Regions from separate parts of the Micromonospora sp. NPDC023966 genome, predicted to be linked through region 2. Evidence: riboswitches for the same ligand, from Rfam matches in the RefSeq annotation. Region 2 holds a riboswitch; the other holds the start of a gene.
The links. Region 2 has a riboswitch for thiamine pyrophosphate ahead of AB0F68_RS17160 (thiamine phosphate synthase). Riboswitches for the same ligand answer to the same signal wherever they lie in the genome.

Region 1: it holds a riboswitch for thiamine pyrophosphate, as region 2 does, so the genes downstream of both, AB0F68_RS22225 (ECF transporter S component) here and AB0F68_RS17160 (thiamine phosphate synthase) in region 2, are expected to answer to the same signal.

Annotation. Positions count from the first base shown of each region.
Region 1 is NZ_JBEZZJ010000018.1:6,223-21,087, reverse strand. It holds gene gndA (NADP-dependent phosphogluconate dehydrogenase) at 1-619, opposite strand, end outside; gene AB0F68_RS22260 (MTH1187 family thiamine-binding protein) at 726-1,022, opposite strand; gene AB0F68_RS22255 (hypothetical protein) at 1,263-1,511, shown strand; gene AB0F68_RS22250 (hypothetical protein) at 1,588-2,283, opposite strand; gene AB0F68_RS22245 (sensor histidine kinase) at 2,439-3,638, shown strand; gene AB0F68_RS22240 (response regulator transcription factor) at 3,635-4,285, shown strand; gene AB0F68_RS22235 (energy-coupling factor transporter transmembrane component T) at 4,298-5,098, opposite strand; gene AB0F68_RS22230 (ABC transporter ATP-binding protein) at 5,095-6,528, opposite strand; gene AB0F68_RS22225 (ECF transporter S component) at 6,658-7,236, opposite strand; TPP riboswitch at 7,311-7,417, opposite strand; gene AB0F68_RS22220 (alpha/beta hydrolase) at 7,495-8,319, shown strand; gene AB0F68_RS22215 (AAC(3) family N-acetyltransferase) at 8,316-9,122, shown strand; gene AB0F68_RS22210 (SIS domain-containing protein) at 9,119-9,868, shown strand; gene AB0F68_RS22205 (DUF6328 family protein) at 10,018-10,521, shown strand; gene AB0F68_RS22200 (acyl-CoA dehydrogenase family protein) at 10,775-12,697, shown strand; gene AB0F68_RS22195 (hypothetical protein) at 12,737-12,904, opposite strand; gene AB0F68_RS22190 (hypothetical protein) at 12,914-13,519, opposite strand; gene AB0F68_RS22185 (Fur family transcriptional regulator) at 13,568-13,960, opposite strand; gene AB0F68_RS22180 (metalloregulator ArsR/SmtB family transcription factor) at 13,957-14,259, opposite strand; gene AB0F68_RS22175 (metal ABC transporter permease) at 14,303-14,865, opposite strand, start outside.
Region 2 is NZ_JBEZZJ010000011.1:127,109-141,973, forward strand. It holds gene AB0F68_RS17130 (hypothetical protein) at 1-881, opposite strand, end outside; gene AB0F68_RS17135 (methyltransferase) at 1,008-1,613, shown strand; gene AB0F68_RS17140 (ATP-binding cassette domain-containing protein) at 1,655-3,334, shown strand; gene AB0F68_RS17145 (nucleotidyltransferase domain-containing protein) at 3,331-4,128, shown strand; gene AB0F68_RS17150 (aldo/keto reductase) at 4,154-5,116, shown strand; gene AB0F68_RS17155 (DUF559 domain-containing protein) at 5,374-6,288, opposite strand; TPP riboswitch at 6,410-6,519, shown strand; gene AB0F68_RS17160 (thiamine phosphate synthase) at 6,514-7,140, shown strand; gene thiO (glycine oxidase ThiO) at 7,134-8,222, shown strand; gene thiS (sulfur carrier protein ThiS) at 8,213-8,413, shown strand; gene AB0F68_RS17175 (thiazole synthase) at 8,410-9,189, shown strand; gene AB0F68_RS17180 (thiamine phosphate synthase) at 9,264-9,905, shown strand; gene thiD (bifunctional hydroxymethylpyrimidine kinase/phosphomethylpyrimidine kinase) at 9,902-10,690, shown strand; gene thiC (phosphomethylpyrimidine synthase ThiC) at 10,708-12,300, shown strand; gene AB0F68_RS17195 (hypothetical protein) at 12,347-14,865, opposite strand, start outside.

The DNA of each region.
Region 1 (14,865 bases), on a different contig from region 2:
GCAGGTCGTACGCCTCGGCGATGAGCTGCATGTCGGCGTACTCGATGCCGTTGTGGACCATCTTCACGAAGTGGCCGGCGCCGTCCGGCCCGATGTGCCGGCAGCATGGGACGCCTTCCACCTGGGCGGCGATCCGTTCGAAGATCGGGCCGAGCTTGCGGTAGGACTCGTCCGAGCCGCCCGGCATGATGCTCGGCCCGCGCAGCGCGCCCTCCTCGCCGCCGGAGACGCCGGTGCCGACGAAGTGCAGCCCGTGCCCGCGCAGCGCCTCCTCCCGGCGGCGGGAGTCGGCGAAGTGCGCGTTGCCGCAGTCGACGACGATGTCCCCCTCCTCCAGCAGCGGGACCAGCTCGTCGATCACCGCGTCGGTGGGGGCGCCGGCCTTCACCATGACGATCACCGCGCGGGGGCGCTCCAGCGAGGCGACGAAATCGGCCATCGACTCCGAGGGCACGAACGTGCCCTCGCCGCCGTGCTCGGCGATGAGGCTGCGGGTGCGCTCGGGCGAGCGGTTGTGCACGGCCACGGTGAAACCGTTCCGGGCCAGGTTCCGGGCCAGGTTACGGCCCATCACCGCCAGGCCGGTGACCCCGATCTGCGCCGTCGCCTGCTGTGCCATGCGTACCGCCACCCTTCGTCTCTGCCCGTGCTGCGACCGTATCGCGGTGGCCGCGGGGGCGGGCCGGGACGTCGACGCCGGGTGAGGTCGCGGTGACACTCCGTCCTCAGCCCTCCGCGAGGCGGGCCTCGACGTGGGCCACCTTGGCGGTCATCGCGTCGGTGACCCCCGGCCGCAGGTCGGCCTTGAGCACCAGGCTGACCCGGGGCGCCTGCGCGGCGACGGTGTCGACGGCCCGCTTCACCACCGCCATCACCTCGTCCCACTCGCCCTCGACGGTGGTGAACATGGCGTCGGTCCGGTTGGGCAGCCCGGACTCGCGGACCACCCGGACGGCGTCGGCCACCAGGTCGCCCACGGACTCACCCACGCCGAGCGGGGTGATGGAGAACGCGATCAGCATGTCGCCGATGGTGCCAGGAAATCGGCTGCGGTCCCCGCAGCGTTCGGTTAGGCTGCCGACATGCGTAACTGACGCCCTCATTCCGAGCCCCGGCCCGCCGCCTTCGCGCCGCGGACCTGTCCGCTCCGGGCGTCCGCATCCTCCGCCGCCGTCATCGCGGTGTCTCCTGGTCGGACCCGCCGGAGCCTGCCCGCTCGCCCGCGCCCCGTGCGCCGCGCCCCGACAGTCAGGAGGCAGCGTATGCCCGCCAAACGCAGTCCGAAGAAGTCCCGCAAGCCCTCGTCCAAGCCGTCCCTGATGGACGTGACCCCGCCGGACGTCGATGCCCTCACGGTGGCCCCGGCCGTGCCGGTCGACGTACCGGTGCTGCCCGCGGCCGACACGCCGTCGCCGCCGAAGGCCGGCCCGCCGCCCGGCCGCGACCCGCGACTCGCCGGCCGCTCCCAGCGTGCCGGCCAGACCCGCCGGTACGCCTTCCGCCGCAGCTGAGGAGATTCGGGTGCGGTTGCGGTCGCCCCGGCGACCACAACCGCATCCGAATCGGGGCTGCGAGCCGTCCGCCTGGTCAGGCGTGGGCGGTGGCCGGCGTCGCGGGCTCGGCCGCCGCGTCGACCGGCCGCGACCGCTCGACGCCGAGGGCCAGGCCGGCGAAGCCGGCCACCATCAGCACGCTCACCGCGACCTTGACCGGAACGCCCTCGGTGAGCAGGTCCAGCACCTGCCCGGCGGTGAGGACCAGCGGCACCCAGAGCGCCACCAGCCGGGCCCGCCAGGCGCCGAAGGCGAGTACGAGGAGGCCGACCAGCCAGCCGAGCAGCCACACGGCGAACGAGGCCATCACGAACGGATCCCCGTCGATGGCGTTGGTCACCGGCCGGGCGGCGTCGGCGTCCACGCCGCCGCCGGCCAGCGCCCCGAACAACGCGTTGTACTGCCACAGGTGGACGGTGGAGAAGTAGAGCCCGAGCAGGGCGGTGGCGCCGCCGACCGCGGCCGCCACCGGCTTGCGCCCGCCCAGGGTGGCGGCCAGCCCGAGCGTCGCCGGCACCAGCAGCAGATGGGCCAGGGCGAACAGGACGGTCTCCACCCGCCACGCGCCCAGATTTCCCGCGGCCACCGTCACGTTGCCGGCGCTCTCCGACACGTCGTCCGGGAACATCACCCAGTAGAAGGCGTTCGCGACGCCGTAGAGCACGCCGCCCGCGAGCAGGGCACCCGCCGTGAGACGCCGGCCCGTCCGCCGTCCGGTCCTGTCATCCATCAGAATCTCCCTTTCTTCAGCCGTAGGAGGGACGCTAGGAGCCGGACCCGGCCAGATCGTCGGCCGCGAAGTGGATTCGCGGGTGGAGCGTCGGCCGCCGCCGCTACACCCCTGGGTGGACGCGGAACTCCGCTCGCCGTCGATACCCTTCCCGCATGTCAGCCGCCCTCAACGTCCGCGCCCGGTGGCGGGAGTTGACGACCACCCTCGCCGGTGTCGCGCTGTTCGCATTCGGCCTGGCCGAGCTCTACGTTCCGCTGGCCGGCTACGTCGAGGGCGCGGGGCCGGACCTGGCGGCGCTTCCCGACGGCTGGCTCGCCGTGCTCACCGTGCTGCTGGTGGGCTACGGCCTGGCGGTGGCCGGTTGTACGGCGTATCCCAGGGCGGCCGCCGTCCTCGCCGGCGCCTGCTTCGCCGCGCAGAGTTTCACGCCCGTGCTGCCGGAGTGGCCGGTCGTGCCGCTGCTGGCGCTGCTTGCCGCGTGCTTCGGCTGCGTCGCCGTAGGCGGCCGCGCCGCCCCGGCGGTCGCCGCGCTCAGCTACTTCGTTTCACTGGGGATCGAGAACGCGATGGCCGGCGACTCCGACTGGGTGTTCATCCTGTTCGTCGGGCTCGCCGTGTTCGGTCCCGGGTACGCGGTGCGGATGCGGCGGGCACAGGCGGCCCGGCTCGTCGCGCTGGCCGCCGAGCGGGAGGCCGCCGCCCGGACCGATGAGCGGCTGCGGGTGGCCCGGGAGTTGCACGACATCGTGTCGCACGGTGTCTCGGTGATGGTGCTGCAGGCCGGAGCGGCGCAGGCCGTGCTCGACGGGGACCCGGATCAGGCCCGCGCGTCCCTCGACGTGGTCCAGGACGTCGGACGCGAGGTGGTCACCGAGCTGCGCCGGCTGCTCGTGATCCTCCGCGGCGCGGAGGCGGTCCCGGAAGGGTTGCCGTCGCTGCGGCGGATCGATCCGTTGACCGCCGGGGTGCGCCTTGCCGGCGGGCAGGTCGACGTGGCCGTCACGGGTGACCTCGGCACGATTCCCGCGGCTGCCGATGTAAGCGGGTACCGGATTCTCCAGGAGGCGCTGACCAACGCCGCCCGGCACGCCCCGGGCTCGACGGTCCGCGTCTCGATCGAGGTGGCCGGCGATACCCTCCGGCTGGATGTCGTCGACGACGGGGCAGGCCCGGCCCGGCGGAGCGCCGGCACCGGGCACGGCCTGACCGGCATCCGGGAACGGGTGGAGCTGTTCGGCGGAACGTTCAGCGCTGTTCCGCGCGCGCAGGGCGGCTTCGAGGTGCGGGTGGAGCTGCCCTTCGACGCCGAGGCGTCTGCCGCCGTGCTACCCCCGGCGGGGATCACCGGATGACCCGGGTCCTCATCGCCGACGACGAGGCGCTGGTCCGCGGCGGCCTCCGCATGATTCTCACGGCGCAGTCCGACCTCGAGGTCGTCGCAGACGCCGCCGACGGCGAGGAAGCAGTGCAGCTGGCGATCCGGCACGAGCCCGACGTGGTGCTCATGGACATCCACATGGCACCCACGGACGGGATCGCCGCGACCGAGCGGATCCTGGCCGCCCGGAGTGAGACCCGCGTCATCATGCTGACCACCTTCGACCTCGACGAGTACGTCTACCGGGCGCTGCGGGCCGGCGCCTCCGGGTTCATGCTCAAGACCACCCCGCCCAGGGAGCTGGCCGAGGCGGTGCGGACCGTGTCCCGGGGTGACGCCCTGCTCTCCCCGTCGATCACCCGTCGCCTGATCGACCACTACACCGCGACGGCCTCGGTGGTCGGCCACCCCGGCCTGGCGGAGCTGACCGCGCGGGAGACCGAGGTGTTGCGGATGATGGCGCTCGGCCTGTCCAACCGTGAGATCGCCGGCCAGCTCTTCGTGAGCGAGGCGACCGTGAAGACGCACGTGAACCGCATCTTCGCCAAGCTCGGGGTACGGGACCGGGTGCAGGCGGTCGTGCTGGCGTATCGGAGCGGGCTGGCTCAGCCGCGGGGTTGACGGGGCGCCGCCTCAGCCGATCAGCGGGCGGAAGGTGCCGAGCGCGATGCTGACCGCCAGCGCCGCCCCGGCCACCGCCGCCGCGACGGCGACCAGCAGGGCGTCGGCCCGGGTGAAGCGCTGCCGCCGGGCGACCGTACGCGGGGTGCCGGCGTCGAAGCCGCGGGCGTCCATCGCCACGGCCAGCCGGGTGCCGCGCCGGATCGCCCCGACCAGCAGCGCGAACGCCGTCGACGCGAACAGCCGCAGCTTGGCCACCGGGTTGCGGCCGGCGTCCACGCCCCGGGCCCGCCGGGCCATGCTGATCATCCGCCACTCCTCCTCCAGGAGCGGCACCAGCCGGAACGCGGCCAGCGCGCCGATGGCGAACCGGGCGGGCGCCTTCGCGTTCTGGATCAGCGCGTCGGCCAGGTCGGTGGGGTCGGTGGTGGCGAACACGATGATCCCCGGCAGCGCCACCGCGAGCATGCGCAGCACCAGGCCCAGCGCGGTGACCAGCACTCCCTGGGTGACCAGCAGCGGACCCGCCTCGACCAGCACCGGGCCGGAGCGATCGGCGGCGAAGAGCACCAGGGTGACCAGGATGCCGCCGGCGCCGGCGAGCAACGGCCAGGCCCGCCGGGCCAGCACCCGGTAGCGGATGCCGAACAGCGGTAGCACGGCCAACTCGACCGCGATGGCGATCGCCGGGGCGACCGGGTCCAGGGTGGCGATCAGGATGACCGAGAAGAGCAACGCGGCGGCCAGCTTCGCCACCGGGTTGCGCCGGGCCAGCGGCGCGCCGGCCGCCGCGACGGGTTCGACGCCGATCACGGCCGACCTCCGGGCGTCCGCCGCTCCAGCGTGACGGTCCGGTCCGCGAGCGCGGCCACGAAGTCGGGATCGTGGGTGACCGCGACGACACCGTGGCCGGCGTCGCGCAGCTCGCCGAAGAGGTCGATCAGCTCCCGCCACGTCCGCCGGTCCTGGCCGAAGGTGGGCTCGTCGCAGATCAGCAGGCGGGGCGCGGTGGCCAGGGCGGTCGCCACGCTCAGCCGCCGCGCCTCGCCACCCGAGAGGGTGTACGGGTTCGCCCCGGCCAGCCGGTCCAGGCGCAGCCGCGCCAGCAGGGCGTCCACGGTCGCCGTCACGGCCGGCTCGGGCTGGCCGGTGCGGCGGGGCCCGAGCGCCAGCTCGTCGCGGACGGTGCCGGTGACGAACTGGTGCTCCGGGTCCTGGAAGACCGAGCCGATCCGCCGGGCTAGGGCGGGCGCCCGCCAGCGGTGCGGGGGAGTGCGGGTGTCCCCACCGGCCAGCGCCTCGGTGGCGGTGGCCGTACCGGTGCGGGGGCGGAGCAGCCCGCCGAGCAGTAGGGCCAGGGTGGACTTCCCGGCGCCGTTGGGGCCGAGGACGGCGAGGGCTTCGCCGGCGCGTACCCGAAGGTCGGTGGGGGCCAGCCGGGGCGGCAGGCCGAGCCGGTCGGCGGTGAGCAGCACCTCGCCGGGCGGCGTGCCGGCATGCCGCGGGGGCACGGTGTGGCCGGGCACCCAGACCCCGGCGTCGGCCAGCGCGTCGCCGTGCGCGGCGAAGACCGCGTCGGGCCGCCCGTCGGCCCGCACGCCACCGCCGGGCTCCAGCACGACCACCCGGTCGATCAGCGGCAGCGCCTCGGCGACCCGGTGCTCGACCAGGATCAGCGTGGTGTCGGCGTCGACGGCGTCCGCGACGGCCCGCCGGACCAGAGTGGCGCCGGCCGGGTCGAGGTTGGCGGTGGGCTCGTCGAGCAGCAGCAGCCCCGGCCGCAGGGCGAGCGCCCCGGCCAGGGCGAGCCGCTGCTGTTCACCCCCGGAGAGCGCGGCCGTGGGCCGGTCCCGGTGGTACGGAAAGCCGACCCGGCGCAGCGCCTCGTCCACCCGGGGCCAGATCTCGTCGGCGGGCACCCCGCGGTTCTCCAACCCGAACGCCACGTCGTCGCCGCAGCGGGCCATCACCAACTGGCTCTCCGGGTCCTGGAAGACGATGCCGACCCGTTCCCGGGCCTTGCGCGGGTCGAGCCCGTCGATCTCGACGATGCCCTCCTGCTCGCCCGAGTCCTCCGGCAGCAGACCGGCCAGCGCGGCGAGCAGCGTGCTCTTGCCCGCCCCCGACGCTCCGAGCAGCAGCACCCGCTCGCCAGCCTCGATGCGCAGGTCCACCCCGCGCACGGCCCAGCCCTTGCGCCCGGCGTGCCGCCACCCGAACCCCCGCAGGCTCACGGCCCCCACCACACCACCCCCCTCCGGCCCTCCGGCCCTCCGGCCCTCCGGCCCAGCTTGGTTGATCAAGAAGTTTGCGTCTGGAAAACCGCCTCGGCCGACGCAAACTCCTTGATCAACGCGGTCGACGGGGGGCGGTCAGACGGCGGCGCGTTCGCGGCCGGCGGGGAAGCGGTCGAGGACGCCCGTGTTGGCCAGGGATCGGGTGAGGGCGACGCTGCCCAGGCCGGCCACCACCAGCGAGCTGGCGGCGGTCAGCAGGATGTAGGGGAGGCGGAAGCTGCCCCACGCGGTGCCCGGGTACCAGACGAAGACGTCGTAGATCGCCGCCGCGAGACCGGCCAGCGTCGCGGCGAGCAGCGCCACGGGCAGCCGGTAGTTGCGGTACGCGAAGAGCGCGAAAGCCAGCTCGGCGGCGGCCGCCTCCAGCGGACCCTGCACGACGATCGTCCAGCCCCAGCTCGTGCCCAGCGCCACCGAGACCAGTGCGGCCAGGGTGAGGGTGAAGAGCGCCGCGCCCGGCTTCCGGACGACGAGGGCGCCCAGCACCGCCGGCACCAGCCAGACGCCGTACAGGACGGCGCGGCCGGGCAGCGGGATGGCGTCGGCCGGCCCGTTCCAGAGCAGGCCCCAGGCCCAGAAGATGATGCCGAAGGCCACCGCGAGCACGGAGGCCACGACGATGTCGATGGTGCGCCACCGGTTGGTGCTGTCCATGGTTGCTCCCAGTTCTGTGAGGCGAACCAGGAGAAGACGCACGCCGCGCCCGGTGGTCACCGGACGGCGGCGCGGCTGGAGGTCGACCGAACTCCCTGCGCTGGCATTACCCAGATCAGGTTCGAGGGTCTGCGGGCACCGGCCCGCACTCTCAGCGCTGTGCGCTCCCCTGTCGGATGTGAAGTTGTCTCGTCGCAGACGCTAGCACCGACCCCGGCCCCCGGCCCAGCAGGGCGATCGCCCGTTAGGGTGGCGATCATGCGGGTCGAGGCGCGAGGTCTGACGTTCGAGGTACGCACCGGCGGCCCCGAGGGCGGCGAACCCGTCCTGCTGCTGCACGGCTTCCCGCAGCACGCCGGCGAGTGGGACGAGGTGATCCCCGAGCTGCACGACGCCGGGCTGCGCACGTACGCGCTCGACCAGCGCGGCTACTCGCCCGGCGCGCGGCCGGCGGACGTCGGGGCGTACCGGATCCCGGAGCTGGTGGCCGACGCGGCCGGCGTGCTCGACGCGCTCGGAGTGACCACCGCCCACGTGGTCGGCCACGACTGGGGCGCGATCGTGGCGTGGGGCCTGGCGGCGGCGCACCCGGAGCGGGTCCGCACGCTGACCGCCGTCTCGGTGCCGCACCCGGCGGCCATGGGGCACGCGCTCGCCACGGACCCGCGGCAGAAGGCCCGCTCCTCCTACATCGCCCTGTTCCGCAAGCCCGGCAAGGCGGAGAAGGTGCTGCTGGCGTTCCGCGCCGCGACCCTGCGCCGCATGCTCGCCGGGGTGGGCGACGCCGCCCGGGTGGCCCGCTACGCCGACCCGATGCGCGAGCCGGGCGCGCTGACCGCGGCCCTGAACTGGTACCGGGCGATGACCGGAACGGACATGAAGGCCGTCGGGCCGGTGGACGTGCCGACCACGTTCGTCTGGAGCGACAAGGACGTGGCGATCGGGCGGACCGCCGCCGACGCGTGCGCCGCCCACGTCACCGGCGACTACCGTTTCGTGGTGCTGCCCGGCGTCACCCACTGGATCCCGGACGAGGCGCCCGGCCCGCTGGCCGCGGCGATCCTCGCCCGCGTCGGCCGATGACCCCAACCCCGGCCCGGCCGCACACCCGCGCGTCACTCGCCGCCCAGCTCCGCGACCTCGGGGTACGCCCCGGCGGCACCGTGCTGGTGCACGCCTCCCTGCGCCCGCTGGGCTTCCTCTGCGGCGGCCCCGAGGCGATGCTGCTCGCGCTGCGCGACGTGCTCGGCCCGGCCGGCACGGTGGTGGTGCCCACCCACACGCCGGACAACAGCGACCCGGCGGAGTGGAACAACCCGCCGGTGCCGCCGGACTGGTGGCCGGTGATCCGCGACGAGCTGCCCGGCTTCGACCCGGCGGTCACCCCGAGCCGGTTCATGGGCGCGCTGGCCGAGCTGGTCCGCACCTGGCCGGGGGCGCTCCGCAGCGACCACCCGTACGTCTCGTTCGCCGCCCTCGGGCCGGCCGCCGCGCGGATCGTCGCCGGCCACGCGCGGGCCGACATGCTGGGCGAGGCCTCGCCGCTGGCCCGCCTCTACGAGTGCGACGCCGACGTGCTGCTGCTCGGCGTCGACCACGGCAGCAACACCTCGCTGCACCTGGCCGAGTACCGGCAGCCCGCGCCGCCCCGGCAGCGCTGCGGCGCGGCGGTGCTGACCGCCGACGGCGGCCGGGAGTGGGTGTGGTGGGACGACGTGCGCCTGGACGAGGAGTGTTTCGCCCGCCTCGGTGCCGACCTGGAGGCCACGGGCGCGGTGCGGCTCGGGCCGGTCGGTGACGGGACGGGCCGGTTGATGAGTCAGCGGGCGGCGGTCGACTTCGCGGTCGAGTGGCTGGCCCGACCGCGACGGACGGAGGAAGCATGACGGTGAGTGCCGAGGCGTACCTGGCGGTGGTGACCGAGACGATCGGCCGGGTCGCGGCCGACCAGCGGGAGAACGTGGGGCGGGCGGCGGACTTGATCGCCACGTCGCTGCGCGCCGACGGGGTGGTGCACGCGTTCGGCACCGGCCATTCGGAGGCGCTCGCCATGGAGATCGCCGGCCGGGCCGGCGGGCTGGTCCCGACCAACCGGATCGCCCTGCGCGACCTGGTCCTGCACGGCGGCGAGCCGGCCGACGTGCTCGGCCCGAAGCTGGAACGGGAGCCGGCCGTGGCGCACCGCCTCTACGAGCTGGCGCCGGTCCGGCCGCAGGACGTGTTCGTGCTCGCCTCCAACTCCGGGGTGAACGGGGCGATGGTCGAGTTCGCCGCCGTCGTCAAGGAGCGCGGGCACGCGCTGGTGGCGATCACCTCGGCGCAGCACTCGGCCCGGATGACCTCGCGCCACCCGTCCGGCCGCAAGCTCGCCGACTTCGCCGACGTGGTGCTCGACAACGGGGCCCCGTACGGCGACGCCACCCTGCCGCTGCCCGGCGGCGGCGGGGTCGGCGCGGTCTCCTCGATCACCGCCGCGCTGCTGGCCCAGCAGATCGTCGCCGAGGTGGTCGCCCGGCTGCTGGCGGCGGGGGAGCGGCCCCCGGTCTACCTGTCCGCCAACATCACCGGCGGCGACGAGCACAATGCCGAGCTGGAGGCCCGGTACGCCGGCCGCATCCGCCGTGGGGCGTGAGCGCGAGGAGTGAGCCGGGTCTGCGAGCCCCGCAGTCGCGAACGAAGGGCAGCACAGTGAACCGGTTTCACGCTCGCGTGGGCGGGGCACAGGCTGTGCTGCCGGTGGGAGGCCCCCACCGGCAGTACCGTCTTCCCTGGAGGTAGCGCGTGTCCAAGGAAACCGAGAAGCAGCGCTGGCAGCGCAACTTCGCCGACCTGCTCCAGGAGCTGCGGGTGGCGCAGACCGGGGTGCAGATCCTCTTCGCCTTCCTGCTCACCCTGCCGTTCAGCAACGGTTTCACCCGGACCACCGGCTTCCAGAAGGACGTCTACATCGTCGCGCTGCTCTCCGCCGCGGCCGCCACCGCGATGATCATCTCGCCGGTCGCCTTCCACCGGGCGCTGTTCCGCCAGGGCCGCAAGCCGGAGCTGGTCCGCTTCGCGCACCGGATGGCCACCGGCGGCCTCGGCTTCATGCTGATCTCGATGGTCAGCGCGGTCCTGCTGATCACCGACTTCGTGCTGAGCCGCCCGATCGCCTTCCTGCTCAGCGCGGTCACCGGGGTCTGGTTCCTGGTCTTCTGGGTGATCCTGCCGTTCGCCCGCCGCAACTGGGGCGACGACGACATCGACGATGAGGACGACGATCCACGGGCGCCGGCCGGCGACTGACCGCTCGGGTCCCGCCAAATCGGACGTGCGCGCGAGGCTACCCCTGGGTAACACCCGGGGGTAGCGTCGTTTTCGTCGCACGTCGACGCAGCCGGACCGAGGTCTCCAGGAGGCAGCCGTGACCACGACACAGAACAGCCGACCCGACCCCGCCGGCCACGGCGGCCCGACCGGGCGGGTGGCGCCGATCGACGACCCCAAGCCGCCGGCCGGCACGCCCGCCGCGGTCGACACGGCCGGCGGCGCCGGGCCGCTGCCCAGCGAGGCCGGCCAGGTCTCCGAGAAGGAGGCCCGGCAGGTCGCCGAGGCGGCCCGCGAGTCGGCCTGGGACCGGCCCAGCTTCGGCAAGGAACTCTTCCTCGGCCGCTTCCAGCTCGACCTGATCAACCCCTGGCCGCGCACCGACCCGGCGGAGGTGGCCCGGGCCGAGGAGTTCCTGGGCGCGTTCGGGGCGTACCTGGACTCCGAGGTGGACGGTGCGGCCATCGAGCGCGACGCGCGCATCCCCGACGAGGTGTTCCAGGGGCTGGCCCGGCTCGGCGCCTTCGGCATGAAGATCGACCGGAAGTACGGCGGCCTTGGGCTGAGCAACCTGCACTACTGCCGGGCGCTGATGCGGGCCGGCTCGGTGAACCCGTCGATCGGCGCGCTGCTCTCCGCGCACCAGTCGATCGGCGTGCCGCAGCCGCTCAAGATGTTCGGCACGCCCGAGCAGAAGCAGCTCTTCCTGCCCCGGCTGGCGGCCGGCGAGGTCTCGGCCTTCCTGCTCACCGAGCCGGACGTCGGTTCCGACCCGGCCCGGCTGGCCACCACCGCCGAGCCGACCGAGGACGGCACCGGCTACCGCCTCAACGGGGTGAAGCTCTGGGCCACCAACGGCACGGTCGCCACCCTGCTGGTGGTGATGGCCCGGGTGCCGGCCGCGGAGGGGCGGCGCGGCGGCATCACCGCCTTCGTGGTGGAGGGCGACAGCGAGGGCATCACCGTCGAGCGACGCAACGCCTTCATCGGGCTGCGCGGCCTGGAGAACAGCGTCACCCGGTTCCACGACGTCTTCGTGCCGAAGGAGAACGTGATCGGCGGCGAGGGCAAGGGCTTGAAGATCGCACTGACCACGTTGAACACCGGTCGCCTCTCGCTGCCGGCCATGTGCGTGGGCGCCGGCAAGTGGGCGTTGAACGTGGCCCGGGAGTGGGCCGCCGACCGGGTCCAGTGGGGCCGGCCGGTCGGCGAGCACGAGGCGGTCGCCAAGAAGCTGGCCTTCATCGCCGCCACCACGTACGGCATGGAGTCGATGCTCGACCTCTGCTGCCTGCTCGCCGACGACGACCGCAACGACATCCGGATCGAGGCCGCGCTGGTGAAGCTCTACGCCAGCGAGATGGCCTGGAAGATCGCCGACGAGCTGATCCAGATCCGGGGCGGACGCGGCTACGAGACGGCCGATTCCCTGGCCGCCCGGGGCGAGCGCCCGGCCGCGGTCGAGCAGCTCCTGCGCGACCTGCGGATCAACCGGATCTTCGAGGGCTCCACCGAGATCATGCACCTGCTGATCGCCCGCGAGGCGGTCGACGCGCACCTCTCCGTGGCCGGCGACATCATCGACCCGGACGCCGGGCTGGGCCGCAAGGCGAAGGCCGGCGCGCGGGCCGGCGTCTTCTACGCCAAGTGGCTGCCCACCCTCGCCGTCGGCAGGGGTCAGGCGCCGGGGGCCTACCACGAGTTCGGCCCGCTCGCCGGCCACCTGCGGCACGTCGAGCGGACCTCCCGCAAGCTGGCCCGGTCCACCTTCTACGCGATGTCCCGCTGGCAGGGGAAGATGGAGCGCAAGCAGGCGTTCCTCGGCCGGGTCGTGGACATCGGCGCGGAGCTGTTCGCGATGTCGGCGGTCTGTGTCCGGGCGGTCGCCGAGCGCGCCGAGCACCCGGAGAACCTGGAGCTGGCCGACCTGTTCTGCCGGCAGGCCCGGCTGCGCGTCGACGAGCTGTTCACCGGGCTGTGGTCCAACACCGACGCGTTGGACGTGGCCGCCGCCAAGCGGATCATCGCCGGCCGGTACGCGTCCGTGGAGGAGGGGGTGGTCACCCCGCCCGCCGACCAACCCTGGGTGGCTCGCTGGCAGCCGGGTCCGTCCACGGCGCAGGACGTCCGCCGCCGCATCCCGCCCGCCGAGTGACGGTTCGGGGCCCCCGCCGAACGGGCGGGGGCCCGCCGGTCAGCGGGCGACCGCCCAGGCGATCACCCCGGCCAGGATGAGCCCGTTCAGCCCGGCCAGCACCAGGTACGCGGCCGGCGGGATCCGGCGGCCCTTGCGGACGTAGCTCACCAGCACGCCCGCGTAGATCAGCAGCAGGACCGCGACGACGATCAGGAAGTACAGCACCGGCACACCCTACCGGCCGGTGCGCAGCCCGAGTCCGCGCAGCTCCAGTGCGGCGAGCGCGTCGACCGTCGCGTCGTCGCCGCGGCGCCACGCCTCGGCGACGTCCGGTGCGATCCGGTTCAACTTCGCGAGGGGCTGCCCGGCGAGCGCGCGCAGCGCCAGCAGGTCCCGCCCGGCCGGGGCGCTCGCGAGGGCCTTCGCGGCGCCGGCCCGGCGCATCCAGCGCACCCGCAGCGGCAGCCAGCCGAACAGCACCAGCCCGAGGGGGAAGACCAGCACCGCGATGGTCAGCGCCAGGGCCAGTTGGCCGACCAGTTCCTGCTGGTCGCGGCCGGCCTCGGCGACCGCGCGAGCGGCCTCGGCGGCCTTGGTGAAGGGGGCGGTCAGCTCGTCGCCGACGATCGGCACCCGGCCGACCTTGCCGCCGGCGTCGGCCAGGTTGTCGGCGAGCCCGCCGCCGGCCCCCTCCAGCTTCCGTCCGGGTACGGCGAGCTTCTCGACGAGGTCGTGCAGCCAGAGCGCGAAGCGGATCGCCGTGTACACCCAGACGACCACGAGCAGATCGGTGAGGAGCTGGCGGAGGGCGGTCGGAAAACGGTCGGCGTAGATCTTCACGCCGGACAGCGTGCCACGGCCCGGCCGTCCGGGCACGGGTCGGTTTTCTCAGCCGGCGCAGGCCGGGCAGGTGCCGAAGATCTCCAGGGTGTGGCTGACCTCGGCGTAACCGTGTTCGGCGGCGACCCGCTCGGCCCAGCTCTCCACCGCCGGGCCGGCCACCTCCACGGTCCGGCCGCAGGCCCGGCAGACCAGGTGGTGGTGGTGGCCCTCGCTGCACCGCCGGTAGAGGTGCTCGCCGCCGGGCGGGCGCATCACGTCGATCTCGCCCGCGTCGGCGAGGTTCTGGAGGGTCCGGTAGACGGTGGTGAGGCCGACCCGCTCGCCGCGCTGGCGCAGCATGGCGTGCAGCTCCTGGGCGCTGTGGAAGCCCTCGACCTGGGCCAGCAGGGCGCTCACCGCGCTCCGCTGCCGGGTGTTGCGCAGTGCCCCCTCGGTCACGACGGTCCCTCCCCGGCGTGGCTGACCGCGTCCGCCACGATGTGCGCGACGTGCTCGTCCACCAGGGCGTACGCGATCTCCCGGCCGCGCCGCGAGCCGCGCACCACGCCGGCGCCGCGCAGCACCCGCAGGTGCTGAGAGACCAGCGGCTGTGGGGCGCCGAGCTTCTCCACCAGCTCGTGCACGCAGCGCTCACCCCGGGCCAGCTCGCTCACGATCGCCAGCCGGATCGGCGCCGACAGCGCGCGCAGCAGGTCACCCGCGCCCTCGAAGGCGTCGTACCCGTTCGTGACCGTCACCCCGTAACGGTAACCAATGCCAGCAGCGCCGGCCGGGACGGCCTCACCGCAGGACCACCTCGTGCTCCGTCGGCTCGGCCACCGGCACGGCGGCCGGGCGGGTCCGCCGGCGCAGCGCCCGGCGGCCGGCCGCCAGCAGCGCCACCACCAGGAACGAGCCGATCGCCAGCAGCACCACCGAGGCGCCGGGCGCGGTGTCGGCGGTGGCGGCCACCCAGACCCCGGCGCCGGCCGCGAACAGCCCCAGCGCCATGGCCGCCGCCATGGTGCTCCGGAAGCCCCGGGTCACCTGCTGGGCGGTGGCCACCGGCACCACCATCAGCGCGCTGATCAGCAGCACCCCGACCGCCCGCATGGCGATGGTCACGGTGACCGCGGTGCCGACCGCGAGCAGCATGTTGAGCGCCCGCACCGGCAGGCCGGAGACCCGGGCGTACTCCTCGTCGTGACAGACCGCGAAGAGCGCCGGGCGCAGCACCAGCATGGTCACCAGGATCGCCACGCCGAGCACCCCGATGGTGACCAGGTCGGCCGGCGACGTCGTGGTCAGCGACCCGAAGAGGTACGCGTTGAGCGACCCGCTGCTGGCGTCGGAGAGCCCGACCA
Region 2 (14,865 bases):
TCCAGCATCGGCCGGATCCGGTCGCGCGCCCGCTGGGCGCTCGCCACGTCGGTCAGGTTGAACAGGCCGGCGGTGAGCAGGTGGTCGCCGTCGGGGGAGCGGAGGGTGGCCCGGACCACCTGGTTGCAGCCGAGGCGGACCAGCAGGTCGGCGATCTCGCCGGTGGCCGCGACCGCACAGCTGCCGCTGGAGTGCGTCTTGAGCACCCGGTAGGCCGGCTGCCCGTCGGTCACCACCAGTTGCTGGCCGGGGAAGACCTCCTTGGCGGTGAGCGCCGCCTGGTCGGTGTCCCGGGAGTCCAGGTCGGTCCCGTCGGCAGCGGCGGACTGCTCCACCACCGGCTGGCTGCTCTGCTGGCCGGCCTGCGGTGTGGCGGTCCGGTCCTCCAGCAGGGCGGCGACGGCGAGCCCGGTGAGGGCGAGCAGCATCAGCACGGCGGCGCCGCCGATCAGCACCTGCCAGGCCCGGCCGCCGCGCCGGCGTTCGGCCCGGCGGGGCCGGGACAGATCCAGCGGATCGGTGGTCCGGACGATGGGGTCGGGCGGGGGCGACGTCGCCGGCCGGGGCGCGGCGGCCGGGGTCGGCTGCGGCGCCGGTGGCGCGGGCGGCGGCACGGCCGGCGTGGGCTGCGGCACGGGAGCGGGCTCCCGGGGCGGGGCCGGCCGGCTGGGTGCCGGTGCCGGGGGCGCCGGGGCCGGCGCCCGGGCGGCGTCGTGGACCGGTCGGGTGGGCCGGACCGGCGGAGGCAGCGACGGGGTGGGGAAGCGGGACGGCGAGGGACCCGCCGGCGGGGCCGCCGCAGCGCCGGGCACGGACGGGTCCGACCCGGGCCTCGGGTACTCCAGGAAGGCGTCCTCATCGGACTCGTACCGATACACCATGTTGGCTAGAGTAGGGGCTATTGTCCCTTTCGGGGGTAATATCGGGAAAATCTGGCGGAGTGGCGTCGCGTCCTGCGCGCCGCACCGTCGCGGGCGCCGTTCCCGGACGGTGCGACAATGCCCGTCGTGACCGGCGACCACTACTTCACCCCTGAGCCCACGACGGCCGCGCGGCCGCGCGAGGTCGAGTTCTCCGTCGCCGGGCGCGACTACACCCTCACCTCGGCCACCGGGGTCTTCTCCGCCGACCGGCTCGACCCCGGCACGGCGGTGCTGCTGCGCAAGGCCGAGCTGCCGGCCGGCGATGTCACCGGTGCGCTGCTCGACATCGGCTGCGGCTTCGGCCCGATCACCTGCGTACTGGCCACCACCGCGCCGGCCGCCACCGTCTGGGCGGTCGACGTCAACCAGCGCGCCCGCGAACTCACCGCCGCCAACGCCGCCCGGGTCGGGGCCGCCGAGCGGGTCCGGGTCGTCGCGCCGGACGGCGTACCGGCCGACGTCTCCTTCGCCCAGATCTGGTCCAACCCGCCGATCCACATCGGCAAGGGGGAACTGCACGACCTGCTGCTGCGCTGGCTGCCCCGGCTCACCCCGGACGGGGTGGCCTGGCTGGTCGTCGCGCGGCACCTCGGCGGCGACTCGCTGCACCGCTGGCTGGTCGAGCAGGGCTGGCAGGTCGAGCGGCACGCCAGCCAGAAGGGCTACCGGGTGCTCCGGGTCACCCGGTAATCGGGTGTCGCCCGTGCCCGCCCCTCGGGCAGGATGCCCGCGTGGGATACGTGGACGTGGCAGGGGTCGGGCACATCCTCCCGGACGGCCGGGAGCTCTTCGCCGAGGTGTCGTTCCGGGTCGGTGAGGGCGCCAAGGTGGCGCTCGTCGGCCCCAACGGCGCCGGCAAGACCACGCTGCTGCGCATGGTCGCCGGCGACCTGCCGGTGAAGACCGGCGCCGTCGCCCGCGCCGGTGGGCTCGGCGTGATGCGCCAGTTCATCGGCATGATCGGGGACGAGTCGACCCTCGCCGACATGGCGCTGTCGCTCGCCCCGCCAGCGCTGCGTGACGCCGGCCACCGTCTCGCCGAGACCGAGGCGGCCATGCGGGCGGCCGAGGTCCGCGGCAAGTACAGCAGCGCCGCCGGCAAGGCCCAGCTCGCGTACGCCGACGCGCTGGCCGCCTGGGGCGAGGTCGGCGGGTACGACGCCGAGGTGCTCTTCGACACCGTCGCCACCATCGTCCTCGACCTGCCCTGGGACGCCGCCCGGGACCGCCCGGTGCGGACCCTCTCCGGCGGCCAGCAGAAGCGGTTCGCGCTGGAAATGCTGCTCCGCGGCCCGGACGAGGTGCTCCTCCTCGACGAGCCGGACAACTTCCTCGACGTGCCCGGCAAGCGCTGGCTGGAGGCCCGGCTGCGGGAGTCCGGCAAATCGGTGCTCTACGTCTCGCACGACCGGGAGCTGCTGGCCCAGACCGCCGACCGGGTGGTCGCCGTGGAGGGCGGCAGCGCCTGGGTGCACCCGGGCGGCTTCGCCAGCTGGCACGAGGCCCGGGTGGCCCGGCACGCCCGCCTCGACGAGCTCCGCCGCCGCTGGGACGAGGAGCACCAGAAGCTGCGCGAGCTGATGCTCATGTACAAGCAGAAGGCCGCGTACAACGACGGGCTGGCCTCCCGCTACCAGGCCGCGCAGACCCGGTTGCGCAAGTTCGAGGAGGCCGGGCCGCCGCCCGTACCCCCGAAGGACCAGGACATCCGGATGCGCCTGACCGGCGGGCGGACCGGCAAGCGCGCGGTGATCGCCGAGCAGCTCGAACTCGACGGCCTGACCTATCCCTTCGACCTGGAACTCTGGTACGGCGACCGGGTCGCGGTGCTCGGCGCGAACGGCACCGGGAAGTCGCATTTCCTGCGCCTGCTCGCCTGCGGCGGCACCGACCCGGACCCGGCCAACACCCCGGTCGACGGCGCCGCCGCGCTCGCCCCCGTCGCGCACGACGGCCAGGTACGCCTCGGCGCCCGGGTCCGCCCCGGTCACTTCTCGCAGACCCACGACCGGCCGGAGCTGATGGCGAAGACGCTGGTCGACATCCTGTGGCGGGGCGACGACCACCGGGCCGGCATGGACCGGCACGCGGCCATGGCGGCGCTGTCCCGGTACGAGCTGGCCGCGCAGGGCGACCAGCGCTTCGGCACCCTCTCCGGCGGCCAGCAGGCGCGGTTTCTGGTGCTGCTGCTGGAGCTGTCCGGGGCGACCCTGCTGCTGCTCGACGAGCCCACCGACAACCTCGACCTGGCCTCCGCCGAGGCCCTCGAAGCGGGGCTGGCCGCGTTCGCCGGGACGGTGGTGGCGGTCACCCACGACCGGTGGTTCACCCGATCCTTCGACCGGTTCGTGCTGTTCCGCGGTGACGGCGAGGTGGTGGAGACCCCGGAGCCGGTCTGGGACGTGCGGTGATCGACGCCGGGCTGGTCGACCGGCTCTGCGCGGTCGAGGGCGTGGTCGCGGTGGCGCTCGGCGGTAGCCGGGCCCGGGGCGAGCACCGGCCGGACTCCGACTGGGACCTGGGCCTCTACTACCGGGGTGCGCTGGACGTGGCCGCCCTGCGGGCGCTGGCCGGCTCGGTCGCCGACGGGGAGGTGACGCTCACCGCACCGGGCGGCTGGGGACCCTGGGTGGACGGCGGCGGCTGGCTGCGCGTCGGCGGGGTGCCGGTGGACTGGATCTACCGCGACCTGGACCGGGTGCACGCGGTCTGGGCGGAGTGCCGGGCCGGCCGCTACACCGTCGGGACGCAGGCCGGGCACCCGCTCGGCTTCTACTCCCACGCGTACGCCGGTGAGGTGGCGCTGGGCCGGGTGCTCGGCGACCCGACCGGGGAGCTGACCGCGCTGCGGGCGCGGGCACAGGCGTACCCGCCGGCGCTGGGGGAGGCCCTGGTGGCCGGCGGCTGGGAGGCGGGCTTCCTGCTCGACGGGGCGGCCAAGGGAGCGGCGGCCGGCGACGCCGGGTACGTGGCCGGCTGCCTGTTCCGCGTGGTCGGGGTGCTGGTCCAGGCACTGCACGGCCGGGCCGGGCGCTGGCTGGTCAACGAGAAGGGCATGATCGCCTCGGCCGGGCGGCTGCCGGGCACGCCACCCGACTTCGCGCGGCGGGCGCAGGCGCTGCTCGGCGCGGTGGGGCGTACCCCGGAGGAGCTGGCGCGGACCCTGGCCGACGCCCGGCGGCTGGTGGCCGAGGCGCTCGGCTGAGTGGGCCGGTGGCGGGCGGCATAGGGTGGATCTCGTGACTGAGATGACCTACCGCCGGTTGGGCGACTCCGGGCTCGTGGTGTCCGTCGTCGGCATCGGCTGCAACAACTTCGGCCGCAAGCTCGACCTCGACGGCACCCGCGCGGTGGTGGACGCCGCGCTCGACGCCGGGATCAACTTCTTCGACACCGCCGACATCTACGGTGAGCCGCAGGGCGGCTCCGAGGAACTGCTCGGGCAGGCGCTCAAGGGCCACCGGGACGACGTGGTGGTCGCCACCAAGTTCGGCATGGACATGCACGGGTTGAACGGGCCGGACCACGGCGCCCGGGGTGCCCGCCGCTACATCGCCCGGGCGGTCGAGGCGTCGCTGCGCCGCCTCGGCACCGACCACATCGACCTGTACCAGATGCACGAGCCCGACCCGGGCACCCCGATCGACGAGACCCTCGCCGCGCTGGACGACCTGGTGACCGCCGGCAAGGTGCGCTACCTCGGCAACTCGAACTTCGCCGGCTGGCAGATCGCCGACGCCGACTGGACCGCCTCCTCGCAGGGCCGCACCCGCTTCATCTCCGCGCAGAACCACTACTCGCTGCTCCAGCGGAGCGTGGAGGCCGAGGTGATTCCCGCGTGCGAGCGGTTCGGCCTGGGCATGCTGCCGTTCTTCCCCCTGGCGAACGGCCTGCTCACCGGCAAGTACAAGCGCAACGAGGCCCCGCCCGCCGGCAGTCGGCTCTCCGGCGGCGGCCGGTACGCCGAGCGCCTGGCCGCCGCCGACTGGGACACCATCGAGGCCATCGAGGCGTACGCGGCCGAGCGCGGAATCAGCATGCTCCAGGTGGCCATCGGCGGGCTCGCCGCCCGGCCGGCGGTGAGCTCGGTGATCGCCGGCGCCACCACCCCCGAGCAGGTACGCGCCAACGCCGAGGCGGGCACCTGGCAGCCCACCGACGAGGACCTGGACGCCCTCGACGCCCTCCTCTGACCCACCCGCGCCTCCGCTGCCCCGGCACCCTTCTCGGCTGCCGGGGCAGCCTGCTGTCCAGCCTTCAGTCTCGCCCCACTCGGTGGAACGCCATGTAGGTATCCGGCGTGGTTTGACCTCCATGGCGTTCCACCGACGAGTTGGCGGCGGTTGCCCGGTGTGCGGCGCCCGGAGTGCGGGTGCGGCGTGGTGGGTGGAACGTCATGTAGGTCTCCGGGGCAGTTTGACCTACATGGTGTTCCACCGACGGGCTGCGGTCAGCGTGCCACGGGGGTGGTGGCGCGTTCGGTGAGGGCCTGGCGGACCAGGGCGACGGTGGCGCGGGGGTGGCGGAGCACGTCATCGGCGGTGAAGCGGAGGACCAGCCAGCCGGCCGCGCGGAGGGCGTTGAGGCGGGCCACGTCCTGGCGGAAGTGGGCCCGCTCCCGGTGATGGTCGCCGTCGTACTCGACGGCGACGCGGAGCGCCGGCCAGGCCAGGTCGACCCGCGCGACGAAGCGACCCCGGGCGTCGCGCACGTCGTGCTGGGCGGTGAGCGGTCCCAGGCCGGCGTCGAGGAGGAGCAGGCGGAGGCGGGTCTCCATCGGCGACTCGCTCAGCGGCTCCGCCAGCGCCAGCACCTCCCGCAGCAGCGCCCCGCCGGGCCAACCGGGGTGCGCCGCCGCGTAAGCCCGGAGGGCGGGCAGCTTGACGACGCGGCGGTGCAGCAGCGCCTCGACGGCGACGAGCGCGTCCACGCGTGGACCCTGCCGGCCGAGGTCGAAGGCGGTGCGCAGGGCCGTGGTGACCGGCAGCCCGGCGAAGCGGGTGCGGTCGACGTCCGGCAGCACCGAGCGGACGAGGTGCACGCGGGGATGCGGCCGCATCCGGGCGGCCCGCGGCAGCAGCACGGTGACCGGCGCGTCCCGGGGGAGCAGGTCGGCACCCCACAGGTACGCGGCGCTGCGCCCGGCGACGGCGGCGCCCGCCGGCAGACGCAGTGCCACCGCCTCGCACCACATGCGATGGTCGTCCGGGCGGTGGCCGTCGCGGTGCACGTAGACGTCGGGCAGGAGTCGCCGCCAGGCCGGACCGTGGAGCATCGCCCAGGTGAGGAGGCCTTCGGCGACGGCGACGCTGCCCCGAAAGGGAAGGAAGGACAGCCGGCGGGGGACGCGGGCGGGCGAGGGCATCCGGACAGCATGACGTGACCGGGAGATCACCGGCTGTCCCGTCCTCCACCCCGGACGGTCCGTGGGAAATTCCCCACCCGCCCCTTGGCGGATCCGGACGCACGTCGTACGGTAGGCCCGCAAGTGACCCACGGGAGCCCGGTGCCACCGGGCTGAGAGGGGGGCTGGAAGCCCCCGACCGTCGAACCTGATCCGGGTAATGCCGGCGCAGGGAGGAGAGTTGCCGTGCCGTCCCTGGGACGACTGCATCTGATCACCGACACCCGGCCGGGGCGCGACCCGCTGGCCGTGCTGCGTGCCGCCCTGCCGGTGGCCCGCGCCGAGCTGGTCGTCCAGGTCCGGGTGGAGGACGACGCCACCGACCGGGAGGCGTACGAGCTGGCCCGCCTGGTGGTCGGGCTGTGCCGGCCGTACGGGGCGACCTGCCTGGTCAACGACCGGCTGCACGTGGCGCTGGCGGTGGACGCCGCGGGCGGCCACGTCGGCGCGGAGGACCTGCCGGTGGCGGCCGCCCGCCGGGTGCTCGGCGCCGACGCCGTGCTCGGCGCGACCGCGCGGGAGCCGGGCGGTGCCGCCGCCGCGGTCGCCGCCGGGGCCAGCTACCTGGGCGTGGGCCCCTGCCACGCCACCACCACCAAGGCCGGCCTGCCCGACCCGATCGGCCCCGCCGGGGTACGCGCGGTCGTCGGCGCGGTGGACGTGCCGGTGATCGCCATCGGCGGGGTGACCGCCGCGTCGGTGCCGGCGCTGCGGGCCGCCGGGGCGTACGGGGTGGCGGTGGTGGGGGCGATCTCGGCCAGTCCCGTTCCGGCACGCACGACCGCCGCGCTGATCGAGGCCCTGACGTGCTGACCCGACCGGACGTCGCCATCGTGGGGGCGGGACCGGTCGGGCTGGCGATCGCGTGGCGGTGCGCGTCGCGTGGGCTGCGCGTGGTGGTGCACGACCCCGCCCCGGGGACCGGGGCCTCGCACGTCGCCGCCGGGATGCTCTCTCCGGTCGCCGAGGCGTACTTCGGCGAGCAGGAGCTGACCGGGCTGCTCGCCGACTCCGCCGCCCGCTGGCCTCGCTTCGCCGTCGACCTGGCCGAGGCGGCCGGAGCGGAGGTCGGGTATCGCGCCGACGGGACCCTGGTGGTCGGGCTCACCGCCGACGACCTGGCCGAGGCGCGGCGGCTCTGGTCGTACCAGCAGGGGTTGGGGCTGCCGATCACGCCGCTGCGCCCCTCCGAGCTGCGCGACCGCGAGCCGGCGCTGGCCCCGCGGGTGCGCGGCGGCGCGGTCGCCCCCGGCGACCACCAGGTCGACCCGCGCCGGCTGGTCGTCGCGCTGCGGGCGGCGGCCGAGCGGGCCGGCGCGGTGCTGCGCCCGGCCCGGGTCGGCGCGCTGTCCGAGGTGGACGCCGGGGTCACCGTGGTCGCGGTCGGCTGCGGCGCCGCCGCGCTGACCGGGCTGCCGGTCCGGCCGGTCAAGGGCCAGGTGCTCCGGCTCCGCGCGCCCGGTCGCGGCGCGCCGGACTTCCGGCACGTGATCCGGGGGTACGCCGACGGCGAGTCGATCTATCTGGTGCCCCGGGACAGCGGGGAGGTGGTGGTCGGGGCGACCGTCGAGGAGCGCGCCGACACCGAGGTCACCGCCGGCGGGGTGCTCCGGCTGCTCCGCGCCGCCGTCGACCTGGTCCCGGAGCTGGCCGAGTACGACCTGGTCGAGGCGACCGCCGGACTGCGCCCCGGCACGCCGGACAACGCGCCGATCATCGGGCCGCTGCCCGGCCGGCCCGGCGTGCTCGTGGCCACCGGACACCACCGGCACGGCATCGTGCTCACCCCGGTCACCGCCGACCTGGTCACCGAGCTGATCGTCACCGGCGAGCCGGACCCGCTGCTCGCCCCCTTCACCCCGGACCGGTTCGGGAAGGAGCCCAGGTGGAACTGATCGTCAACGGAGCGGGCCGGGACCTGCCCGGCGGTGCGACCGTCGCCGACGTGGTCCGCGCCGTCACCGCCCAGGAGCGCGGCCTGGCGGTCGCGGTGAACGGCGAGGTGGTGCCGCGCGGCGGCTGGTCGTCGACCGTGCTGCGCGACGGCGACCGGGTCGAGGTGCTCAGCGCCGCCCAGGGCGGGTGAGCCGGATGCCCTTCGAGGTCGGTGGGGTCGGCTTCGGCTCCCGGCTCATCCTCGGCACCGGTGGCGCGGCCAACCTGCACGTGCTGGAGCAGGCGATCCGCGCCTCCGGCACCGAGCTGGTCACCCTGGCGCTGCGCCGGGTGGACACCGCCCCGGGCGCCGCCGGCGGCCTGCTCGACCTGCTGGACCGGTGCGGCGTACGGCTGCTGCCGAACACGGCCGGCTGCTACACCGCGTCCGAGGCCGTGAAGGTGGCGCAGCTGGCCCGGGAGGCGTTCGACACCGACTGGGTGAAGCTGGAGGTGATCGGCGACGAGCGCACGCTGCTGCCCGACGGGGTGGAGCTGCTGCGCGCCGCCGAGGAGCTGGTGGCCGACGGGTTCACCGTGCTGCCGTACACCTCGGACGATCCGATCCTGGCCCGGCGGCTGGCCGACGTCGGCTGCGCGGCGGTGATGCCGGCCGGCGCGCCGATCGGCTCGGGGCTGGGCGTGAGCAACCCGCACCACATCCGGTTGATCCGGCAGAGCGTGGACGTGCCGGTGATCCTCGACGCCGGGATCGGCACCGCCTCCGACGCCGCGCTCGCCATGGAGCTGGGCTGCGACGCCGTGCTGCTGGCCAGCGCCGTCACCCGGGCCGCCGATCCGGTGGCGATGGCCACCGCCATGCGGCACGCCGTCGAGGCGGGCCGGCTGGCCCACGGGGCGGGCCGGATCGCCCGCCGCTTCCACGCCCTCGCCTCCACCCCCGACGAGGGAAGGCCGGACCTGTGACACCGCCGCTCGGCAGCGGGAGCGCGGTCCGCTCCGCGGATCCTGGCGAGAGAGGACCCCTCGCGGGCGATGGCGTGCCGTCGGGCGTGGTGCTGGTCACCGACCGGTGGCAGGCACGGCGCCCCCTCACCGAGGTCGTCGAGGCGGCCGTGGTCGGGGGAGTGCGCTGGGTGGTGCTGCGGGAGAAGGACCTGTCCCGGGCCGAGCGGGCCGCCCTGGCCGCCGAGCTGCGCGCGATCCTCGCCGACGCCGGCGGCAGGCTGATCGTCGCCGGGCCCGACCCGCTCGACGGCGACGCCGTCCACCTGCCGGCCGCCGGCCCGTACCCGCCGCCGGTTGTCGGGCTGGTCGGCCGCTCCTGCCACGACGCCACGGAGCTGGCCCGACTCACCACCGAGGACTACGTGACGCTCTCGCCGGTCTTCCCGACGAGGAGCAAGCCCGGCTACGGGCCACCCCTGCACCCCGACGGGCTGCGCGAGCTGGTCGCGGCCAGCCCGGTGCCGGTGCTCGCACTCGGCGGCATCGAGACCCCGGAACAGATCCGGGAGTGCGTCGCGGCAGGAGCGGCGGGCGTGGCGGTGCTCGGCGCGATCATGCGCGCCGACGACCCCACCGAGCTCGCCGCCACGCTCACAGCGGCCCACGAAGCGGCTGGTCGGGCCGGGCACGGTCGGCCGCAGCCCCCAACCGCAATCACCGAGGAAAACCAGTGACGCCGAAGACCATCCTCACCATCGCCGGATCCGACTCCGGCGGCGGCGCCGGCATCCAGGCCGACCTCAAGGTCTTCGCCGCCCTCGGCGCGTACGGGACCAGCGTGATCACCGCGGTCACCGCGCAGAACACCCGCGGCGTGGACGCCGTCCTGCCACTGCCCCCGCAGACCGTGCGCGACCAGCTCGACAGCGTGCTCGGCGACTTCGACGTGCGCGCCGTGAAGACCGGCATGCTCGGCACCCCGGCGGCCGCCGACGCGGTGGCCGAGGCGGCGGAGGCGGGCCGGCTGCCCCGCCTGGTCGTCGACCCGGTGCTGGTCGCCACCAGCGGGCACCGGCTCGGCGTGGTGACGGCGGTCGAGCGGCTGCTCCCGTACGCCGAGGTGGCGACGCCGAACTGCGCGGAGGCCGCGGCCCTCACCGGACGCCCGGTGACCACGGTCGAGGAGATGGTCGCGGCGGCCGAGGTGCTGGCCGCCGGCGGCCCGGCGCACGTGGTGGTGACCGGCGGCGACGTGGACGCGGCCGGCGAGTCGGTGGACGTGCTGGCCGGTGGCGGGTCGACCACGCTGCTGCGCGCGCCCCGCGTGCCGACCCGGCACAACCACGGCACCGGCTGCTCGTTCTCGGCGGCGATCGCCGTCCGGCTGGCGGCGGGCGACCCGGTGCCGGTCGCGGTGGCCGCCGCCAAGGAGTACGTGACCCGCGCGCTGACCGGCGCGCGGGACTGGGAGCTGGGCGCGGGACGCGGCCCGCTGGACCACTTCGGCTGGTCCGCTTGAGCGACAGGGAGGCTGTCATGCACGCACGTCGCAAGGTCTACGTCGAGGGGTCACGGCCGGACATCCGGGTGCCGTTCGCCGAGGTGGAGCTGACCGGGGACAATCCGCCGGTCCGGCTCTACGACACCTCCGGCCCCGGCTCGGAACCGGAGGTGGGACTGCCGCCGCTGCGCGGGCCGTGGATCGCCGCCCGCGGGGACGTCGCCCCCGTGCGCGGCGCCGGCACCCCGCTGGCCGGCGTCGCCGGGAAGCGGCCGACCCAGCTCGGGTACGCCCGGGCCGGGATCGTCACGCCGGAGATGGAGTTCGTGGCGATCCGGGAGGGGGTCGCGCCGGAGTTCGTCCGGGACGAGATCGCGGCCGGGCGGGCGGTGCTGCCGCTCAACGTCAACCACCCGGAGTGCGAACCGGCGATCATCGGCAAGGCGTTCCTGGTCAAGGTCAACGCCAACATCGGCACCTCGGCGGTGACCTCCTCGGTCGCCGAGGAGGTGGAGAAGCTGACCTGGGCCACCCGATGGGGTGCGGACACCGTGATGGACCTGTCCACCGGCAAGCGGATCCACGAGACGCGCGAGGCGATCGTGCGGAACTCGCCGGTGCCGATCGGCACCGTGCCGATCTACCAGGCGCTGGAGAAGGTCGGCGGCGACCCGGTGAAGCTGAGCTGGGAGGTGTTCCGCGAGACCGTGGTCGAGCAGGCCGAGCAGGGCGTCGACTACATGACCGTGCACGCCGGGGTGCTGCTGCCGTACGTGCCGCTGGCGGTGGACCGGGTGACCGGGATCGTCTCCCGGGGCGGCTCGATCATGGCGGCGTGGTGCCTGGCGCACCACGAGGAGAACTTCCTCTACACCCACTTCGAGGAGCTGTGCGCGCTGCTCGCCCGCTACGACGTGACCTTCTCGCTCGGTGACGGGCTGCGGCCGGGCTCGATCGCGGACGCCAACGACGAGGCGCAGTTCGCCGAGCTGCGCACCCTGGGTGAGCTGACGAAGGTCGCCTGGGCGCACGACGTCCAGGTGATGATCGAGGGCCCCGGGCACGTGCCGATGCACAAGATCAAGGAGAACGTGGACCTCCAGCAGGAGTGGTGCCACGAGGCCCCGTTCTACACGCTCGGCCCGCTGACCACCGACATCGCGCCCGCGTACGACCACATCACCTCGGCGATCGGCGCCGCGATGATCGGCATGTTCGGCACCGCGATGCTCTGTTACGTCACCCCGAAGGAGCACCTCGGCCTGCCGGACCGGGACGACGTGAAGGCGGGCGTGATCGCCTACAAGATCGCGGCGCACGCGGCCGACCTGGCCAAGGGGCACCCGGGGGCGCAGGCCTGGGACGACGCCCTCTCCAAGGCCCGGTTCGAGTTCCGCTGGGAGGACCAGTTCAACCTGGCGCTGGACCCGGGGACCGCCCGGTCGTACCACGACGCGACGCTCCCGGCCGAGCCGGCGAAGACCGCCCACTTCTGCTCGATGTGCGGGCCGAAGTTCTGCTCCATGAAGATCACGCAGGAGTTGAAGGACTACGCGGCGCGCGGCATGAAGGACAAGTCCGAGGAGTTCGTGGCCGGCGGCTCCCGGGTCTACCTGCCGCTGGCCTGAGCGCCGCCGAGGGCCGGGCCGCTGGTCGACCCGGCCCCCGGCGGGCTCAGTCGCGGTGGTGCCGGCCGGTACGCAGCGACCGGGCGTCGTCCGCGTTGTCGTCCGAGGCGAGGCCGGCGACCCAGTCGACGAACTCCTCGTCCTGCGCCGCGAGCGGCTCGGACTCGCGGTCGGCCTCGCCGGGCTCGCCACCCTTGCCCCGGTTACGCCGGAACAGGCCGCGCCGGGCCTTGCCCTTCCCGCCGGCCGCCTCCTGGGCCTCGTCGGCCTCGGACACGTCGGCGTGCCGGCCGCCAAGTGCCTTCTCCGGGGCCGGACCGTCCCAGGCCGGGAGGACCGGGCCGGTGGTTTCCGGGGCCTGGCCGGCCGGGCCGGTGGCTTCCGGGGCCTGACCGGCCGATCCGGTGGCTTCCACGGCGCGGCCGGTCAGGCCGGTGGCCTCCGGGGCCGGACCGGTGGTTTCCGGAGCCCGGCCGGCGGGCGGCGGGGCGGTCGGCCCGGCGGGGCGGGCATTGGCGAGGGCGTCCCAGCCGGTGCTCCGGCCCAGGTCGGGCAGGGCCCGGTGCCGGGGGCGCGGCGCCGGCTCGGGCCGGGTGGCCTCGGGAGTCCGGGTGCCGGCGCGGTCGCCGTCCGGGCCGGCGGTCGGGCCGCCCGGTTCGGCCGGCTCGGTGCCGCCGCGCGGGGTGACCGGCCAGTTCGGGGCGGGGGCGATCGGCCAGGCCGGCCGGACGTTGCCCGGGGTCACGTCCTCGAAGATGGGGATTCGCGGCCGGGGCGACGCCGGGGGCTCGGGCAGGTCGGCCGGCGCCGGCTCGGGGGCGAAGAAGAAGTTGCGCCGCTCGCCGGCGGCCGGCGTGCTGCCGCCGCTCGGGTCGCCCGCCGGGTCCGCGACCGGTGCCGGGGCGGCCGGGACCGACGCCTCCGATACCGCTGCGGCCGGCGCGTCGCCCGGGGTGTGCTCAGTGGCGGCGGCCGCTGCGGCAGCGGTCACCTGGCCGGCGGGCGGCTTGCTTCCGGACGGCTCCACGGTGCGGTCCGGCTTGCTTCCAGTCGGCTCGACGGTGCGCTCCGGCTTGCTTCCGGCTGCCTCGACGGTGTGCTCGGGCTTGCTTCCGGCTCGCTCGACGGTGCGGTCGGGCTTGCTTCCGGTTCGCTCGACGGTGTGGTCCGGCGTCTGGCCGGCCGGCTCGGCGGTGTGGTCCGGCGTGGTCGCGGCCGCCTCGGCGTCGTCCGATGTGGTGGTGGTCGGCTCGGCGGCGGCCCGGTCCGTGGCGGTCCGGGTGGTGCGCGGCTTGCGGGCGCGCTTGGCGCGGCCGGCCGGAGCCGGGGCGGATTCGACGGCCGCTGCCTCCGCCGCACTCGCCGGGGGTGTGCTGTCCGCCGGTTGTGCTGTGGAGGGCGTGTCGTCCACCGCCCGGGCGTTGGGGAGGGCACCGGTGCGCGGCCGGGCCTTCGAGGGTGCGTCGTCCGCCGAACTGGTCGTCCGGAGCGCACCGTCGAGCGCCTCGGCCTTCGCGGGCACGCCGTCCGCCGAGCGCGTCGTCGGGGACGCCGCATCCGCCGGCTGGGCCGCCGGTGCGGTGGTCCGGCTCCGCCGGGATCGCGTCGTCCGCGTCGGGGCCGCCTCCGTGGCCGGCCCGGCGGGGGTTGTCTCCGACACCTCGCGTTCCGCCGCCGCCGTCCGATCCCGCGCCGGTTCCGAGCCTGCCGTCCGGTCCCGCGCCGGTTCCGAGCCTGCCGTCCGGTCCCGCGTGGGGGCGGGGGCGACGGACGGGGCTTCGCTCCGGTCGGTCGTCGGGGTGGACTCGGCGTGCGATGCGGCTGGGTGCGCGGGCTCCGTCGTCGTGGCGGGACGCGGGACCGGGTCCGGCTCGGCCGGCGGGGTCGGGCGGCCGGCGGCGAGCACGTCGATGGCCGAGGTCCGCCGTCCCGGCGGGAGCGACCCGGGCATCGGCAGGTTCCGGGTCGGCTCCTCGTCGTTCCGCCCGGTGGCCGGCTCGTCCGGCACAGGGTCGCCGAACGCCCAGGCGGACTCCGTGTCCGGTTCCCGCCGATCGGTCTCCTCGGCCGCCCGGGCCCGGTCGGTCGCGATGGGGGAAGATCCCCCGGCCACCGGCTGCGGCGCGTCGAGCCGGTGCCGGGTCGAGCCCGGTCCGGTCGCCGCGGGCTCACCGGCGGGACCCGAGCCGTGCCCCGGGGTCGGCTCGTCCCGGTCCGCCGGTGGCTCGACGGCGGGGCGACCGAGGGGCTGGCGGGTGAGTCCGGCCGGCACCGGGGTGAGCCCGCCGGCCTCCGGCCAGTCCCAGTGCGCGGGGCGGGGTGCCCCGGCGGGGCGTACCGTCAGCGGGGCGGCGGGAGCCGGGTCGGCCGGGCCGGGAGTGGCCGGCGACGCCGGCAGCGCCTGGAGGATGTCGGTCGGCTCGATGGCGTCCGGCCCGTCGGCCGTGCTCACCGGTCGGGGCAGGACCGTGGTGGCGGTCGACCCGAGCGCTCCGGCGGCGACCGCGATCAGCGCACCGTAGTAGGGCGCGAGCTGGTAGCGGTCGGCCGCCGTGCCGGGGCCGG